3 regions of the Pseudomonas sp. FG36 genome follow, and region 2 is predicted to be linked to each of the others. Evidence: predicted binding sites of a transcription regulator. Region 2 holds the regulator's gene; each other region holds the start of a gene.
What was found. The regulator sigma-54, encoded in region 2, starts transcription at its own class of promoters, with help from an activator protein. The targets are predictions, from matches to a motif close to ANTGGCATNNANNTTGCTNT.

Region 1: the regulator sigma-54 is predicted to act here: its motif matches at 2,012-2,031, upstream of glnA (type I glutamate--ammonia ligase).
Region 3: the regulator sigma-54 is predicted to act here: its motif matches at 2,642-2,661, upstream of flgB (flagellar basal body rod protein FlgB).

Annotation. Positions count from the first base shown of each region.
Region 1 is NZ_JBMDJQ010000032.1:32,609-38,517, forward strand. It holds gene aroQ (gamma subclass chorismate mutase AroQ) at 1-361, opposite strand, end outside; gene glnA (type I glutamate--ammonia ligase) at 507-1,913, opposite strand; gene thiI (tRNA uracil 4-sulfurtransferase ThiI) at 2,308-3,762, shown strand; gene typA (translational GTPase TypA) at 3,890-5,710, shown strand; gene ACODS9_RS20995 (YkgJ family cysteine cluster protein) at 5,823-5,909, opposite strand, start outside.
Region 2 is NZ_JBMDJQ010000057.1:6,877-12,785, forward strand. It holds gene ACODS9_RS25600 (HPr family phosphocarrier protein) at 1-222, opposite strand, end outside; gene rapZ (RNase adapter RapZ) at 242-1,096, opposite strand; gene ptsN (PTS IIA-like nitrogen regulatory protein PtsN) at 1,099-1,563, opposite strand; gene hpf (ribosome hibernation-promoting factor, HPF/YfiA family) at 1,576-1,884, opposite strand; gene ACODS9_RS25620 (RNA polymerase factor sigma-54) at 1,963-3,459, opposite strand; gene lptB (LPS export ABC transporter ATP-binding protein) at 3,634-4,359, opposite strand; gene lptA (lipopolysaccharide transport periplasmic protein LptA) at 4,360-4,884, opposite strand; gene lptC (LPS export ABC transporter periplasmic protein LptC) at 4,871-5,443, opposite strand; gene ACODS9_RS25640 (KdsC family phosphatase) at 5,452-5,909, opposite strand, start outside.
Region 3 is NZ_JBMDJQ010000014.1:52,635-58,543, forward strand. It holds gene ACODS9_RS13180 (autotransporter family protein) at 1-2,353, opposite strand, end outside; gene flgB (flagellar basal body rod protein FlgB) at 2,709-3,116, shown strand; gene flgC (flagellar basal body rod protein FlgC) at 3,119-3,562, shown strand; gene flgD (flagellar hook assembly protein FlgD) at 3,573-4,271, shown strand; gene flgE (flagellar hook protein FlgE) at 4,302-5,624, shown strand; gene ACODS9_RS13205 (hypothetical protein) at 5,694-5,888, shown strand.

The DNA.
Region 1 (5,909 bases), on a different contig from region 2:
CGTTGGCCAGGTCGCGGCGTGGAAGGGCTGGCGCCTGTCGGGCGCGATGCCAGGTGTCGAGCAGGTGGTACTGCAGGAGCTTGTTGGCTTCGATCTGGTCGGCAAAAAAGGCCTCGACGCGTGCCGGATCCAAGTGGTGGGCGACGGCGGCCTGGCGTGCGCTGACCAATACCTGGTGCTCGCGGGCGCTGGCCTGCACGGGTTGCTGGTGATCCCACTTGTGCAGGGCGACAGCTTCGGCCAGGTCCAGGCGCCGATCGATGGTGGCAAGCAACTGATCCAGGGTAGGCGTGATGCTCGGTGAGGAGGCACAACCGGATAGGGCGAAGCAGCAGGTCAGGGCGAGGGTGGTGGCACGCATGGCGATCTCCTTGGGAATGAAGCCTCGAGTTTCGCCTTTGGCGTTGCGGCGGCTAATAGGTGTTGTCCGATGATGAGGGTATGAAAAAGAAACGGCCTCCCGAGGGAGGCCGTCCTGATGTCACCGACGCGAGGCGCCGATCAGATCAGCAGCTGTAGTACAGCTCGTATTCCAGCGGGTGCACGAAGGTGCGGACCTTGATCTCTTCTTCGCTCTTCAGCTCGATGAAGGCATCGATGAAGTCGTCGGAGAACACGCCGCCCTTGGTCAGGAACGCACGGCCTTTGTCCAGCTCTTCCAGGGCTTCCTTCAGGCTGCCACAGACTTGCGGGATTTCCTTGGCCTCTTCAGGCGGCAGGTCGTACAGGTTCTTGTCGGCGGCATCGCCTGGGTGGATCTTGTTCTGGATGCCGTCCAGGCCTGCCATCAGCAGGGCCGCGAAGGCCAGGTACGGGTTGGCCGACGGGTCCGGGAAGCGTGCTTCGATACGGCGGGCTTTCGGGCTGCCGACGTAAGGAATACGGATCGAGGCGGAACGGTTGCGCGCCGAGTAGGCCAGCATTACCGGGGCTTCGAAACCTGGGACCAGACGCTTGTAGGAGTTGGTCGACGGGTTGGTGAAGCCGTTCAGGGCCTTGCCGTGCTTGATGATGCCGCCGATGAAGTACAGGGCGGTATCGGACAGGCCGGCATAGCCTTCGCCGGAGAAGGTGTTCTTGCCGTCTTTCCAGATCGACATGTGCACGTGCATGCCCGAGCCGTTGTCGCCGTACAGAGGCTTGGGCATGAAGGTGGCGGTACGGCCATAGGCGTCGGCAACGTTGTGCACGACGTATTTCAGGGCCTGTACTTCGTCAGCTTTCTTCACCAGGGTGTTGAACTTGACGCCGATTTCGTTCTGGCCGGCAGTCGCCACTTCGTGGTGGTGAACTTCGACGGTCTGGCCCATTTCTTCCAGGGCGTTGCACATGGCGGTGCGGATTTCGTGGTCGTGGTCGAACGGCGGAACCGGGAAGTAGCCGCCTTTCACGCCCGGACGGTGGCCTTTGTTGCCGCCTTCCACGTCAGCGCCGGTCATCCACGAGCCTTGCTCGGAGAAGATCTTGAACATCGAGCCGGAGATGTCCGAGTGGAACTTCACTTCGTCGAAGATGAAGAACTCAGGCTCTGGGCCTGCGAACACGGTGTCACCGATGCCGGTGCTCTTCAGGTACTCTTCGGCGCGCTTGGCGATGCCGCGCGGGTCACGATCGTAGCCCTGCATGCTCGACGGGTCGACGATGTCGCAGGTGATGATCAGGGTCGGTTCTTCGGTGAACGGGTCCAGCACGGCGGTTTCGTCAACCGGCATCAGGATCATGTCGGAGGCTTCGATGCCTTTCCAGCCAGCGATGGAGGAGCCGTCGAACATCTTGCCGACTTCGAAGAAGTCTTCGTCCAGGCCATCGCGCGCCGGCATGGTCACGTGATGCTGAATGCCCTTGGTGTCCGTGAAACGCAGATCAATCCACTTGACGTCATGATCTTTGATGAGTTGAACCGACTTCGACATGTTGTCCTCCGGATGGTCTAGGGCGCAGTTGGCCGCTGCCCTGGAAATAAGGGTGTCGCTGGGCGCGGATAGTCGGCCAAGCTTACCTGCCTCACAAGGGAGCAAATTGCATGCCAGTGCCCGAAAATGGCGAGGGTGGGATAAAAGAGGGCGTTGGCGGGCATTTGCCAAGGCGGCGCTGACAAGGTGTGCACCCATAAGATGCGCTTTTCATGGGGCATGCACCATTATGATGCATGCGTGAGTGGTGGCCTCATCGCGGGGCAAACCCGCTCCCCCGGGTGCGTGCGCGATAAATCCAACCTCCTGTACAAAAGTTGGTCAAAAGCTGAGCAATTTCCGCTATAATTCGCGCCCCTCATTTTCGGTAGGCCCTGGGCGCGCTGTTAAACCAATGAAACTTATCGTCAAAGTCTTCCCAGAAATCACCATCAAGAGCCGGCCGGTGCGCAAGCGCTTCATCCGCCAGCTCGCCAAGAACATCCGCAACGTGCTCAAGGACCTTGATCCGGAGCTCGCGGTTGATGGTGTCTGGGATAATCTCGAGGTGGTCACCCGCGTCGAGGACGAAAAGATCCAGCGCGAAATGATCGAGCGCCTGACCTGCACGCCGGGTATCACCCACTTCCTGCAGGTCGAGGAGTATGCACTGGGCGATTTCGACGACATCGTCGCCAAGTGCAAGCACCACTTCGGCCACCTGCTGGCCGGCAAGCGCTTCTCGGTACGCTGCAAGCGCGGCGGTCACCACGACTTCACCTCGATGGACGTCGACCGCTACGTCGGCAGCCAGCTGCGCCAGCAGTGCGGCGCAGCTGGCATCGACTTGAAGACGCCAGAAGTCGTGGTGCGCATGGAGATCCGCGACCAGCGCCTGTACGTGATCCACAACCAGCACAACGGCATCGGCGGCTACCCGTTGGGCGCCCTGGAGCAGACGCTGGTACTGATGTCCGGTGGCTTCGACTCCACCGTGGCGGCCTACCAGATGATGCGTCGCGGCCTGATGACCCATTTCTGCTTCTTCAACCTCGGTGGCCGTGCCCACGAGCTGGGCGTGATGGAAGTGGCCCACTACCTGTGGAAGAAGTACGGCAGCAGCCAGCGCGTGCTGTTCATCAGCGTGCCGTTCGAGGAAGTGGTCGGCGAGATTCTCAACAAGGTCGACAACAGCTACATGGGCGTCACCCTCAAGCGCATGATGCTGCGCGGCGCCGCGCACATGGCCGACCGTCTGCAGATCGACGCGCTGGTCACCGGCGAGGCGATCTCCCAGGTGTCGAGCCAGACCTTGCCGAACCTGTCGATCATCGACTCGGCCACCGACAAGCTGGTGCTGCGCCCGCTGCTGGCCAGCCACAAGCAGGACATCATCGACCAGGCGACCGAAATCGGTACCGCCGACTTCGCCAAGCACATGCCCGAATATTGCGGCGTGATCTCGGTGAACCCGACTACCCATGCCAAGCGTCACCGCATGGAGCACGAAGAAAAGCAGTTCGACATGGCCGTGCTGGAGCGCGCCCTGGAGCGTGCCAAGTTCATCTCCATCGACCATGTGATCGACGAGCTGGGCAAGGACATCGAAATCGAGGAAGTGGCCCAAGCGCTGCCAGGCCAGATCGTCATCGACATTCGTCACCCCGACGCCCAGGAAGACGAACCTCTGGTGCTGGAAGGCATCGAAGTCCAGGCCATGCCGTTCTACGCCATCAACAGCAAGTTCAAGCACCTGGACCCCACGCGCCAGTACTTGCTGTATTGCGACAAGGGTGTGATGAGCCGTCTGCACGCACACCACCTGCTCAGTGAGGGACATGCCAATGTGCGTGTTTATCGTCCGACATAAGACGCCAGGGCTGTATGGCGGCAGCATCCGCCATCGCCCTCCCGACCACCGGGCCCGCTGAGCCGTAAACCGTACATATTGGCCGCCTACACTGGCGGCAACCGAATCCTCTGATCGAGATACAGTTGTGATCGAAAATCTGCGTAACATCGCCATCATCGCCCACGTTGACCATGGTAAAACCACCCTGGTCGACAAACTCCTGCGCCAGTCCGGCACCCTGGAGCGTAACGAGCTCAACGACGAGCGCGTCATGGACTCCAACGACCAGGAAAAAGAGCGCGGCATTACCATTCTGGCGAAGAACACCGCCATCAACTGGAACGGCTACCACATCAACATCGTCGACACCCCCGGCCACGCCGACTTCGGTGGCGAGGTTGAGCGTGTAATGTCGATGGTCGACTCCGTGCTGCTGCTGGTCGACGCCCAGGACGGCCCGATGCCGCAAACCCGCTTCGTGACCAAGAAGGCCTTCGAAGCTGGCCTCAAGCCAATCGTCGTGATCAACAAGGTCGACCGTCCGGGCGCGCGTCCTGACTGGGTTCTGGACCAGATCTTCGACCTGTTCGACAACCTCGGCGCCACCGACGAACAGCTGGACTTCAAAGTCGTCTACGCCTCGGCCCTGAACGGCATCGCAGGTCTCGACCACACCGCCATGGGCGAAGACATGACCGCCCTGTACCAGTCGATCGTCGACAACGTACCGGCGCCGGACGTTGACCGTGAAGGCTCGTTCCAGATGCAGATCTCGGCACTGGACTACAACAGCTTCCTCGGTGTTATCGGTGTTGGCCGTATCGCCCGTGGCCGCATCAAGCCGAACACCCCGGTTGTTGCCATCGATGTCGACGGCAAGAAGCGTAACGGCCGTATTCTGAAGCTGATGGGCCACCACGGCCTGCACCGCGTCGACGTCGAAGAAGCCCAAGCTGGCGACATCGTCTGCATCAGCGGTTTCGACGAGCTGTTCATCTCCGACACCCTGTGCGCCCCGGACGCGGTAGAAGCGATGAAGCCGCTGACCGTCGACGAGCCAACCGTCTCGATGACCTTCCAGGTCAACGACTCGCCGTTCTGCGGCAAGGAAGGCAAGTTCGTCACCAGCCGTAACATCAAGGACCGTCTGGACAAGGAGCTGCTGTACAACGTTGCCCTGCGCGTCCAGGAAACCGATTCCCCTGACAAGTTCAAGGTATCGGGCCGTGGTGAGCTGCACCTGTCCGTTCTGATCGAAACCATGCGCCGTGAAGGCTTCGAGATGGCCGTAGGCCGTCCTGAAGTGATCATCCGCGAAGTCGACGGCGTCAAGCAGGAGCCGTTCGAGAACGTCACCATCGACATCCCTGAAGAATCCCAGGGCAAGGTCATGGAAGAAATGGGTCTGCGTAAAGGCGACCTGACCAACATGGTGCCGGATGGCAAGGGCCGTGTTCGCCTGGAATACAACATTCCAGCCCGTGGTCTGATCGGTTTCCGTAACCAGTTCCTGACCCTGACCAACGGCGCAGGCATCCTGACCTCGATCTTCGATCGCTACGACACCATGAAGTCGGGCCAGATGTCCGGCCGCCTGAACGGCGTACTGGTTTCGGTCGAGACCGGCAAGGCACTGACCTACTCGCTGGAAACCCTGCAGGCGCGCGGCAAGCTGTTCGTCGAGCACGGCCAGGAGATCTACAACGGTCAGATCATCGGCCTGAACAGCCGCGACAACGACCTGGGCGTGAACCCGACCAAAGGCAAGAAGCTCGACAACATGCGTGCTTCGGGCAAGGACGAAGTCATCGCCCTGGTACCGCCGGTTCGCCACACCCTGGAACAGGCCCTGGAGTTCATCCAGGACGACGAGCTGTGCGAAGTCACGCCGAAGTCGATCCGTCTGCGCAAGAAGATCCTGGACGAAGGCGAGCGTACCCGCGCTGCCAAGAAAGCCAAGAACTGAGTTAGCTCAGGCTGAATGAAAACGCCCCCGGTCGAAAGGCCGGGGGCGTTTTTGTTTGCCTTCAGAAATACGGGCCGCTTTGCAGCCCCAGCATTTCAGGCGTGGCGCAGTCTCAGCGCCCGACCACCTTGGGCTTGTACGCGCAATATCCGGGCCGCGGCCCGACCTTGGGGTGGTTGCGGCAGGTATCCGGGCGCTT
Region 2 (5,909 bases):
GGCTTCACCGTCCTGCTCACCCTCGGTGAGCAGGTGCACCTGAGTGCCCTTGCCGGCGGCGAGCATCATCACCGCCATGATGCTCTTGCCGTCCACCAGCTTGTCCGGTGCGCGCCCGACCCGTACCTGGCAGGGGAAACGCCCGGCCACGCCGACGAACTTGGCGGCCGCCCGCGCATGCAGGCCCAGCTTGTTGATGATGGTAATTTCGCGGGCGGGCATCGTGGGGCGGATCCTGTGGCTAGAGGTCGCGGTGGCGGACCTGGACGTTTTTCAGGGATTGCTGGAGCAGTTGGCCAAGCCGTTCAGTAATGTACACCGAGCGGTGGTGGCCGCCGGTACAGCCGATGGCGATGGTGACATAGGCACGGTTGCTGGCGGCGAAGCGCGGCAGCCATTTGAGCAGGTAGCTGGAAATGTCCTGGAACATCTCCTCGACGTCCGGCTGCGCGGCCAGGTAGCCGATTACCGGCTGTTCGAGGCCGGAATGTTCGCGAAGTTCCGGCTTCCAGTACGGATTGGGCAGGCAGCGCACGTCGAACACCAGGTCGGCGTCCACCGGCATGCCACGCTTGAAACCGAATGACTCGACAAGAAACGCAGTGCCGGGCTCGGGCTGGTTGAGCAGGCGCAGCTTGATCGAGTCACGCAACTGGTACAGGTTCAGGTTGGTGGTGTCGATCTTCAGGTCGGCAAGGTCGGCAATCGGCCCCAGCAGCTCGCTCTCCACCCGGATTGCCTCGGCCAGCGAACGGCTGTCGTTGGTCAGCGGGTGGCGGCGGCGGGTTTCCGAGAACCGCTTGAGCAGCGTGTCTTCGTCGGCATCCAGATACAGCACGTCGCACTGGATATGCCGGGAACGTGCCTCCTCCAGCAACTGCGGGAAGCGTGACAGATGGCTGGGCAGGTTGCGTGCATCGATCGAGACCGCAACCTTGGGCTGCAGCAGCTCGGTATTGATCAAGGCGTTTTCAGCCAGCTGCGGCAACAGCCCGGCGGGCAGGTTGTCGATGCAGTAGTAGCCGTTGTCTTCCAGCACGTCGAGGGCGGTGCTCTTACCGGAGCCGGAGCGACCGCTGACGATGATCAGGCGCATGTTCAGTGCTCGTTCTGTACGTCCAGGACGACCTGGTAGAGGGTCTCGCTGCTGTCGGCGGCACGCAGGCGATCGCGAACCTCCTTGCGATCGAGCATGCTGGCGATCTGGCGCAGCAGTTCAAGGTGGGCGTCGGTGGCGGCCTCCGGGACCAGCAGGACAAACAGCAGGTCGACCGGCGCGCCATCGATGGCATCGTAATCGATGGGGGCGTCCAGGTGCAGCAGGGCGCTGACAGGCGCGCTGCAACCTGCCAGGCGGCAGTGGGGAATGGCGATGCCATTGCCAAAACCGGTGGAACCCAGTTTTTCGCGAGCCCACAGGCTGTCGAAGACGTCTTGCATCTCCAGCTCGGGTACTTGCTCGGCGATCAGGTTGGCGACCTTTTCCAGGGCGCGCTTCTTACTGCCGCCCGGCACGTTCACGAGGGAACGGCCGGGGGTCAGGATGGTTTCAAGTCGGATCATGGATGAGGGGGATCAGCGGGCGGCTGCGCCTTGCAGCAGGCTTTGCTGTTTTTCCTTGTGTTTTTTCAGTTGGCGGTCGAGCTTGTCGGCCAGGGCATCGATGGCTGCATACATGTCTTGGTGTTCGGCGTTTGCAACCACCTCACCGCCGGGAATCTGGAGCGTGGCTTCGATCTTCTGCTGAAGCTTCTCGACTTTCATGATCACCGTCACGTTGGTGATCTTGTCGAAATGACCCTCCACCCGGGCGAGCTTCTCGAGCACGTAATCGCGCAGTGGTTGGGTGACTTCTACATGCTGTCCACTGATGTTGACTTGCATACAGCTTCTCCTTTGTTGCCCGTGCATAAAGAGGCAGGTGTTGCACCTGCCACTGAAACGCTGTGGCACATCCGGGGGCTACATCAGCCGCTTGCGCTCGCTCGAGGGGGCGATCCCCAACGACTCGCGATACTTGGCGACGGTGCGACGGGCTACCTGGATGCCTTGTGCCTCCAGTAAACCAGCGATCTTGCTGTCACTCAATGGCTTTTTCTGATTTTCCGCAGCCACCAGTTTCTTGATGATCGCGCGGATTGCCGTGGACGAGCATTCGCCGCCCTCGGCGGTGCTCACGTGGCTCGAGAAAAAGTATTTCAGTTCGTAGATGCCGCGCGGGGTGTGCATGTATTTCTGCGTGGTCACCCGGGAAATGGTCGATTCGTGCATGCCCACCGCCTCGGCGATGTCATGCAGGACCAGCGGCTTCATGGCCTCGTCGCCATGGTCGAGGAAGCCACGCTGGTGTTCGACGATCTGCGTCGCCACCTTCATCAGCGTCTCGTTGCGGCTCTGCAGGCTCTTGATGAACCAGCGCGCTTCCTGCAACTGGTTGCGCATGAAGGTGTTGTCGGCGCTGGTGTCGGCACGACGGACGAAGCCGGCGTACTGCGGATTGACGCGCAGCTTCGGCACTGCCTCCTGGTTGAGCTCGACCAGCCAGCGCTCGCTGTCCTTGCGCACGATGACGTCGGGCACGACGTACTCGGGTTCACTGGACTCGATCTGCGAGCCTGGGCGCGGGTTTAGGCTCTGCACCAGTTCGATGATCTGGCGCAGCTCGTCTTCCTTGAGCTTCATGCGGCGCATCAGCTGGCTGTAGTCACGGCTGCCGAGCAGGTCGATGAAGTCGGTGACCAGGCGCTGTGCCTCGCTCATCCAGGGTGTCGAGGCCGGTAGCTGGCGCAGTTGCAGCAGCAGGCATTCGCCGAGGGTGCGGGCGCCAATGCCGGCAGGCTCGAACTGCTGGATGCGGTGCAGTACCGCCTCGACCTCGTCCAGTTCGATATCCAGCTCGGGGTCGAAGCCGGCGCAGATTTCTTCAAGGGTGTCTTCCAGGTAGCCCTGGGCGTTGATGCTGTCGATCAGGGTGACGGCGATCAGGCGGTCGGTGTCGGACATCGGCGCCAGGTTGAGCTGCCACAGCAGGTGGCTTTGCAGGCTCTCGCCCACCGATGTGCGAGTGGTGAAGTCCCATTCGTCGTCATCGTTGCTGGGCAGGCTGCTGGCGCTGGTCTGGTAGATGTCTTCCCAGGCGGTGTCGACCGGCAATTCGTTGGGGATCCGCTCGGCCCACTCGCCGTCCTCGAGGTTGTCCGTGGTGCTGCTGGAGGTTTCCTGGAAACTGTTGTCCTGGGCTTCGGCGACCGGCTTGTTCTCGGCGTTGTCCGCCATCGGGTCGCTGTTGTCGAAGTCCTCGCCGTCTTCCTGACGTTCGAGCATCGGGTTGGACTCCAGCGCTTCCTGGATTTCCTGCTGGAGGTCCAGGGTGGAGAGCTGAAGCAGGCGGATGGCCTGTTGCAACTGAGGTGTCATCGTCAGTTGCTGGCCCATTTTTAGGACGAGCGATGGTTTCATGGCTGGGGCTTAATACCTTGTTGCCGGCGCGCATGCGCCATCCACTACACGTAGGGCGCTTGGGCGCCGACTTTAAGCAAGTTATATGCCTGAAATTGCAGCGTTTGCCTAGAGCACTGTAACAACTTAAGCCCCGATCAGGCGCATTCGCCAGTGCTCCGGGCAGGCCTGCGGTCAGAGTCGGAACTCGTGCCCCAGGTAAACTTCCTTGACCAGCTGGTTGGCCAGGATGGTCTCGGCATCGCCTTCGGCGATCAGTTGGCCATCGTTGACGATGTAGGCCGTCTCGCAGATGTCCAGGGTCTCGCGAACGTTGTGGTCGGTGATCAGTACGCCGATGCCCTTGTTCTTGAGGTGGTGGATGATCTGCTTGATGTCGCCGACGGAAATCGGGTCGACACCGGCGAACGGTTCGTCCAGCAGGATGAACTTGGGTGCGGTGGCCAGGGCGCGGGCGATCTCGACCCGGCGACGCTCACCACCGGACAGGCTCATGCCCAGGTTGTCGCGGATGTGGCTGATGTGGAATTCCTGCAGCAGGCTTTCCAGCTCCTTGCGTCGGCCTTCGCGGTCGAGGTCTTTGCGGGTCTCGAGAATGGCCATGATGTTGTCGGCCACCGACAGCTTGCGGAAGATCGAGGCTTCCTGCGGCAGGTAGCCGATACCGGCCTGGGCGCGCCCGTGCATCGGCTGGTGGCTGACGTCGAGGCTGTCGATCAGCACACGGCCCTGGTCGGCCTGGACCAGGCCGACGATCATGTAGAAACAGGTGGTCTTGCCGGCGCCGTTGGGGCCGAGCAGGCCGACGATCTGGCCGCTGTCGATGGACAGGCTGACGTCGCGCACGACTTGCCTGCCCTTGTAGCTCTTGGCCAGGTGCTGGGCTTTGAGGGTTGCCATTTACTCGGCCTTTTTCTTCGGTTGAATGACCATGTCGATACGCTGACGCGGTGCAGTCACATTGCCACCGCGCCCGGCGGTAGCCACCTGGGTCTTGGTGTTGTAGACGATTTTCTCGCCTTCGGTGGTGTTGCCTTCGTTCTCGACCTTGGCGCGGTCGGTGAGGATCACCACGTCTTTCTGCGCCTGGTACTGGATGGTCACGGCCCAGCCTTTCATCTTGTCGGGCTTGGCGGCGCTCTGCTGCTGCTCGAAGTAGGCCAGGTTGCCCACCGAGGTGACCACGTCGATATCGCCGTTGGCGGCGCGGGTCATGGTCACGGTGTTGCCTTTGATCATCATCGAACCCTGAGTGATGATCACGTCGCCCGTGTAGGTGGCGACGCCCTGCTTGTCGTCCAGGTGGGCGTTGTCCGCCTGGATGCGGATCGGCTGGTCACGGTCGTTCGGCAGGGCGAAGGCGCTCGCGCTTCCCAGTGCTACGCCCAGGCTGAGCAGAAGGGGGATGGTTTTAACGAGCCTCATACTGTCCTCTTACGTTAGAGAGCAGGTCCATCCTGCCTTCTTTCAAATACGCTTTCATTCCTTTGCCCGTAGTCGTGCCACCGGCGCCGTCGATTCTAACGGCTTGCTCGGTCTGCGCATATTGCTTCTGCGGGAACACGGTCATGCGTGTGCTGGTGATGATGGTTTCGCGTTGCTTCTCGTCGGTGCGCGCCACGCGCACTTCGTCGATCAGCTCCACCTCGGTGCCGTCCGGGTTGACCTCGGCGCGCTTGCTCTGCACATGCCAGGGGTACTCGGTGCCACGGTACATGTGCAGGTCGGGGGTGGTCACCAGGGTGACCTCGCTGGCCTTGAGGTGCTCGACCTTGGCGGCGGTCATCTCGTACTGCAGCTTGCCGTCGGGCAGGAACTGCAGGCTGTGGGCGTTGATCGCGTAGTAGTCGATGGCGCTCTGGTCGACCTGGGCCTGGGGCTGTTCGAGGAAGCTTTCCGGGCTGATGTTCCAATAGCCAACAGCAACCAGCACGGCGGCAATCCCGCCTAGCAGCGCGACATTTCTGATCTTCTTGCTGAGCATGGGCAGCCTTACAGGTAATGGGCGTTGGCAGCGTCCAGGGTGCCCTGGGCCTGCATGATCAGTTCACAGAACTCGCGGGCGGCGCCTTCGCCGCCGCGGGCCTGGGTAACGCCGTGGGCGTGCTGGCGAACGAAGGCCGCGGCATTCTGCACCGCCATGCCCAGGCCGACGCGGCGGATCACCGGCAGGTCGGGCAGATCGTCGCCGAGGTAGGCGACCTGTTCATAGCTTAGATTGAGTTCGGCGAGCAGGCCGTCCAGCACCACCAGTTTGTCCTCGCGGCCCTGGAACAGGTGCGGGATACCGAGGTTCTTCGCCCGGCGCTCGACCACGGGGGTCTTGCGCCCGCTGATGATCGCGGTGGTCACGCCCGAGGCCATGAGCATCTTGATGCCGTGGCCGTCGAGGGTGTTGAAGGTCTTGAACTCGCTGCCGTCCTCGAGGAAGTACAGACGGCCATCGGTGA
Region 3 (5,909 bases), on a different contig from region 2:
TCACCTTCAGCTGCGGCTCCAGGGTGCCTGCGCCGAGCGGCAGTTGGCTGGCCACGCGCACGCCGGCGCCCAGTTCGATGGCCTCGTAGCGTTGTGCCTCGACCTTGAGTGCGGCAGACGAGCCTTTCTCGTTGAAGCTGTCGATGTCGACGCGGCTGTAGCGCGCCGCCAGGCGCGGCTCGACCAGCAGTCGCGGATTCAGCTGCCAGCTGTAGCCACCCACCAGGTTCAGGCCCAGCAGGTTGCTGTCGTAGTCCGACTTGGCCCGGGTGCCGGCGATCTCACGCTTGCCTTCGTTGTCGTTGAAGCTGTAGGTCAGGCTGGCGTCGACGAAGTAGTTTTCCAGGGTGTAGCTGCCATACAGCGAGAAGGCATGGCTCTGTACCTGGGTCTTGTTGCCGTGCTTGCCGTTGATGTCGCTGTCGATGAAGCTGTAGGCCGTGCCGAACGTGAACTGGTCGTCAAGCCGGGCATCGGCGCCGACCGCCATGCCGCGGCTGTAGGCGTTGTAGCCGGCAATGCCATCGCGCTGCTGCTGGCTGGCATCGCTGTACAGCGACTGCATCCACACGCCGGAGGCGCTGCGTGCTTCGCTGGCGTGAGGGGCGCGCAGGCTGCTGGAGCGGCTGGCGATGGCGTTGCCGATCAGTCGCTGGCTGGCCATGGCGGCTTGGCGGGCGCCGTCGCTGACGTCCGGCGCCAGTTGTTCGGCGAGCCTGGCCAGTCGTGCTTCGTCAGCGCCGGCGGCGGCGAGGAACAGCGGATCATGCTTGCCCAGGCGTGCCAGCAAGCCGGCCTCGGCCAAGTTGCCCAGGGCTTGTCGCGCGTTGCCGTCGCCCCCTTGCCCGGTCACGATCTGTTCGAGGCGTTCGGTGGGCTGAGTGCTGACGATCGCGTAGACCTTGTTGTCCTCGAGGGTGCTGCTCGTGACGTTGAGCATCGCCGAGGTGCTGACAACCTTGGGTGTGCCGCTGGCGTCGAGCACATTCACCCGACCGGCTTCGAGCAGCAGGTAGCGCGTGCCGCCTGCCTGGAAATCATCGCCTTCCGGGGTCAGGGCGATCCTGGCGTTCTGGCCGAACTCGGTGATGCCGCTGACCTTGACGATGGCCTCGTTGGGGGTGGTCATCTCGGAGAGCAGCATACCCAGCGCCGAGTTGTCGGCCACGCGCAGGTTGCCGTCGATGCGGGTGTGGTCGGAGTCGAAGTGAAGCGTGACGGGAGGATCGCCGGCGCTGCCGACATCGAGCCAGCCGTCGTTCACCAGGCGGATATCGGTGCTACCGCGGTTGATGACGGTGGTGCCGTAGGTGCTGTCGCCCTCGACTTCGATGTTGGCGATTCCGGTGAGGGTGCCGTAGATCTCGCTGCCTTCGCGCAGGATCAGCTCGACCGGGTGACTGCTCGCGCTGGCATCGATGGCGACGTCGGCCCAGAGGCTGCCGCTGTTGAAGATGTTCACGTCGCCATTGGCCTTCTGCCAAGGCTGCATGCCTGGGCCATCGAGGGCGACGTTGCCGATTCTGATGGCAGTGCCACTGGTCGTGATCCGGCCGGTGTTGATGACGTGCCGTCCGAGCGTGTCGGTCAGGGTCGCGCCATCGAGCACGATGCCCTCGGTGCCGGCAAAGATCTCGCCGTGGTTCTCGACGCCGGCAAGCACGGCGTTGATCGTTCGGCTGTCGGGGCTGGACGTGGCCAGGATGCCGATAGCGTTGCTGCTGGTCGCGCGGATGAGGCCGCGGTTGATGACCTTGCCCTCCAGGTTGGCGCCGGCCACGTTGATGGCGCGCGCTTCAGGCGAGGAAGCCTCGATGAGCGCCCCCTCGGCATTGAGTACATCGCCCCTGACTAGCGTGGTGCCGGTGTTGGGGGAGGCCAGGTCAATACCGTAGTTCTGCACGCCGCTGACAGCGAAGACGCCGGTGGTGGACTTGAGCTGGCCCAGGTTGCGCAGGTCGCCATCAAGGGTGCTGGCCCGCAGGCGCAGGGCAGCACCACCACTGCTGGTGGTCTTGACGTTGCCGAGTTGGAACAGTTCGCCGCTCAGGTTGCTGCTGGCGATGTGGATGCCATCACTATCCTGTGTCGTGGCGATGGCCGTCTGGTCGTTGTCGTTGTCGTTGATGGTGCTGTTGAAGGTGAGGTCACCCATGATACGGGTGTCGAACAGATGGATGGCGCTCTTGTCCTGGCCGGTGAAGCTGCCGGCAAACGCCAGGTCGTCGTTGATGACCTGGTGTTCGCTGCGAAACCCGCTGTCGTTCAGGGTGACGGTCTGAGCCAGGGAAGGCAGGGGCGCGGCGCTGATGGCCAGGGTGAGGAGGGTTTTGCGGAAGGTTGGCAAAGCCACGGCTTCTATCCTTGGAAAACAGTAAAAAGTCGTCGCGCATCCATGCGTGGGTAGAAACCATTGGCTTTCGAGAAGGGTGGCTTCGTGCCACAGCGCTGCGCGGGGCGCGAATCCTACCGCGAATGATGGCTAATGGGCATGGTTGTTTGACGTCAATTTTTTGTTTTGCCGCTTTTGCCGCCTGGCAATTGCCGCTTGTTGCGTGCGAAGCGGAAGCACTTTGCCGCTTTTCTGGCATGCCCATCATGTGCTGAGCCCATTGGACCCCTGTTTATCGGGGTTGTGGTGGTTGGCACAACCCTTGCTAAAGCCTAAGCCAACGAAACTCTGGTCAACCTCTGAAGGTTTCCCCGATATGAGCATCAGCTTCGACAAGGCGCTCGGCATCCACGAAAAGGCATTGGGCTTCCGCGCCCAGCGTGCCGAGGTGCTGGCCAACAACATCGCCAACGCCGACACGCCGAACTACAAGGCGCGCGACATGGATTTCTCGTCGGTGCTCGCCGCCGAGGCCGACAAGCAGCAGAACGGGCGCATCGCCCTGGACCGTACCAACAATCGCCACATCGAGGCTGAAGGCCTGGCGATGATGGACGACACGCTGCAGTACCGCACCCCGATGCAACCGTCGATCGACCAGAACACCGTGGACGCGCAGATCGAGCAATCGAACTACACCGAAAACGCCGTTGGCTTCCAGGCCAGCTTCACCCTGCTCAACAGCAAATTCAAAGGGCTGGTATCGGCCCTGCGCGGAGAGTGACCATGTCCCTTGCCAGTGTCTTCAACATCGCCGGTAGCGGCATGAGCGCGCAGAACACGCGCCTGAACACCGTTGCCTCGAACATCGCCAACGCCGAGACCGTCTCGTCGAGCATCGACCAGACCTACCGTGCCCGTCATCCGGTGTTCGCCACCACCTTCCAGCAGGCCCAGGGTGGCGCTGGCCAGTCGCTGTTCGAGGACCAGGGCGAAGCGGGGCAGGGCGTACAGGTTAAGGGCATCATCGAGGACCAGAGCAACCTCGAGGCGCGCTACGAGCCGAACCACCCGGCGGCGAACAAGGACGGCTACGTCTACTACCCGAACGTCAACGTGGTCGAGGAGATGGCTGACATGATCTCCGCCAGCCGCGCGTTCCAGACCAACGCCGAACTGATGAACACCGCCAAGAACATGATGCAGAAAGTGCTGACCCTGGGTCAGTAAGCGAGCCTAAATGACTACCACCAATACCGATAACAAGGTCGGCAGCGGCTATCTGGAGTCGCTGCAGAAGCCTACCACCAAGAACAATGCCAGCACCGGCCAGGCCGGCAGCGCATTGGGCAAGGATGCGTTCCTGAAGTTGCTGGTTACGCAGATGAAGAACCAGAACCCGCTCGATCCCCAGGACAACGGCGAGTTCGTCGCGCAGCTGGCGCAGTTCAGCAGCCTCGAAGGCATCCAGTCGCTGAAGGAGTCGGTCGACGGCATCCTTACCGGCATCGGTTCGTCCCAGGCATTGCAGGCTACCTCGCTGGTCGGCCGTTCGGTGATCGTGGCGAGCGACAAGGCGGTGGTCGACACCACCAAGAGCTTCAATGGCCAGGTCGTGGTGCCGTCGAACATCACCGAAGGCAAGGTCACCATCAAGGACAAGGACGGCAACGTGGTCAAGACCATCGAGCTGGGCGCGCAGAAGGCCGGCACCGCTGACTTCATCTGGGATGGCAAAAACGAAAAGGGCGAGGCGGTCGATCCGGGTACCTACACCTTCAGTGCCGAGACCAAGGTCGACGGCAAGGCCAAGACGCTGGCCACGTTGCTGCCGGCCAAGGTCAACAGTGTCAGCTTCCAGAACGGCAGCGAGATGATGCTCGACCTGGCCGGCATCGGCAAAGTCGGCATCTCCAAAGTAACCACTATCGGAATTTAACGCCGCAGAATCGGCACAAGGAGCGAGTACATGTCTTTCAATATCGGCCTTAGCGGTCTCTATGCGGCGAACAAGGCACTGAACGTTACCGGCAACAACATTGCCAACGTTGCCACCAGCGGTTTCAAGGCGTCGCGCGCCGAGTTCGGCGACCAGTATTCGCAGTCCATCCGCGGCACCGCCGGCGGCAAGACCCAGGTGGGCAGCGGTGTGAAGACCATGGCGGTCTCGCAGATGTTCAACCCGGGCAACATCAACGGCACCGGCCAGGCGCTGGACATGGCCATTGACGGCAACGGCTTCTTCGCCCTGAACGACAACGGTTCGCGTATCTACACCCGCTCCGGTGCCTTCTACAGCGACAAGGAAGGATATGTCGTCAACGCCAACGGCGCCAACCTGCAAGGCTATCCGGTGGATGAGAACGGCAAGGTCATCCAGGGCTCGCTGACCAACCTGAAGATCGATACCTCGAACCTGTCGCCGAAGCCGACCGGTCGTATCTCTGAAACCGTCAATCTGAACTCCAGTGACGCCGCGCCTTCGGTTGCGCCGTTCGACCCGACCAATGTCAAAAGCTACAACTACACCTTCAACACCCCGGTCTATGACAGCCAGGGTAACGAACACCAGATGAACCAGTACTTCGTCAAGGATGCCGGCACCAACTCCTGGACCATGTACACCACCATCGATGGTCGCAACCCTGCCAACCCGGCGCTGACCACGCCGCTGGCGAACAAGCTGCCGTTCACCTCGGGCGGCAAGCTCGACACCGCGGCCATGACTGCCGGTGCGGTCACCGGTGGCCTGACCATCGCCGCGGACAAGACCTTCCAGCTGACCGGCTGGGTGCCTGCCGAGAAAAACGCGGCGGGTACCTGGGTCGGCAATGGCGCCACCGCGCGTACCGGTGGTGTGACCCTGGATATGCTGGCCACCACTCAGTACAACGCAGCTTCGGCCACCACCGCCAAGGACCAGGATGGTTATGCCACCGGTGAGCTGGCCGGCCTGACCGTGGATCAGAGCGGCAACATGTTTGCCAACTTCACCAACGGCCAGAACAAGGTCATCGGTCAGGTGGTGGTCGCCAACTTCGCCAACCTGCAGGGTCTGACCCCGGTCGGCGCCACTGCCTGGAAAGAGTCCTACGCTTCGGGCGTGCCGATCATCGGCGAGCCGGACACCGGCACCCTGGGCCGTATCGCCGGCAGCTCCCTGGAAGACTCCAACGTCGACCTGACCGGTGAGCTGGTCAACCTGATCAAGGCGCAGAGCAACTACCAGGCCAACGCCAAGACCATTTCCACCGAAAGCACCATCATGCAGACCATCATTCAGATGACCTGATGATCGTGGCGTGAAAAAGCCCCTGCCCGCAGGGGCTTTTTCACATCTGGCAGTGCGGAGAGTGATGTCATGAAGAAGTTGTCGGTGTTCGTGGTCGTGACCGGTACGTTGCTGGTGGCGCTGTCGCTGGGGGCCGCGCCGGCGCCCTGGTATCAGTGGCAAAGCCTGGCGACCGGGCGCTACATGTGCTCGGCCAACGATCCGGGTGAGGGCTGGAAGCGTCATTCTGGCCCCTACCGTAACGGCGCCTGTCGTGACGACTGACGTGGGTTTGCCGCCTGCGGC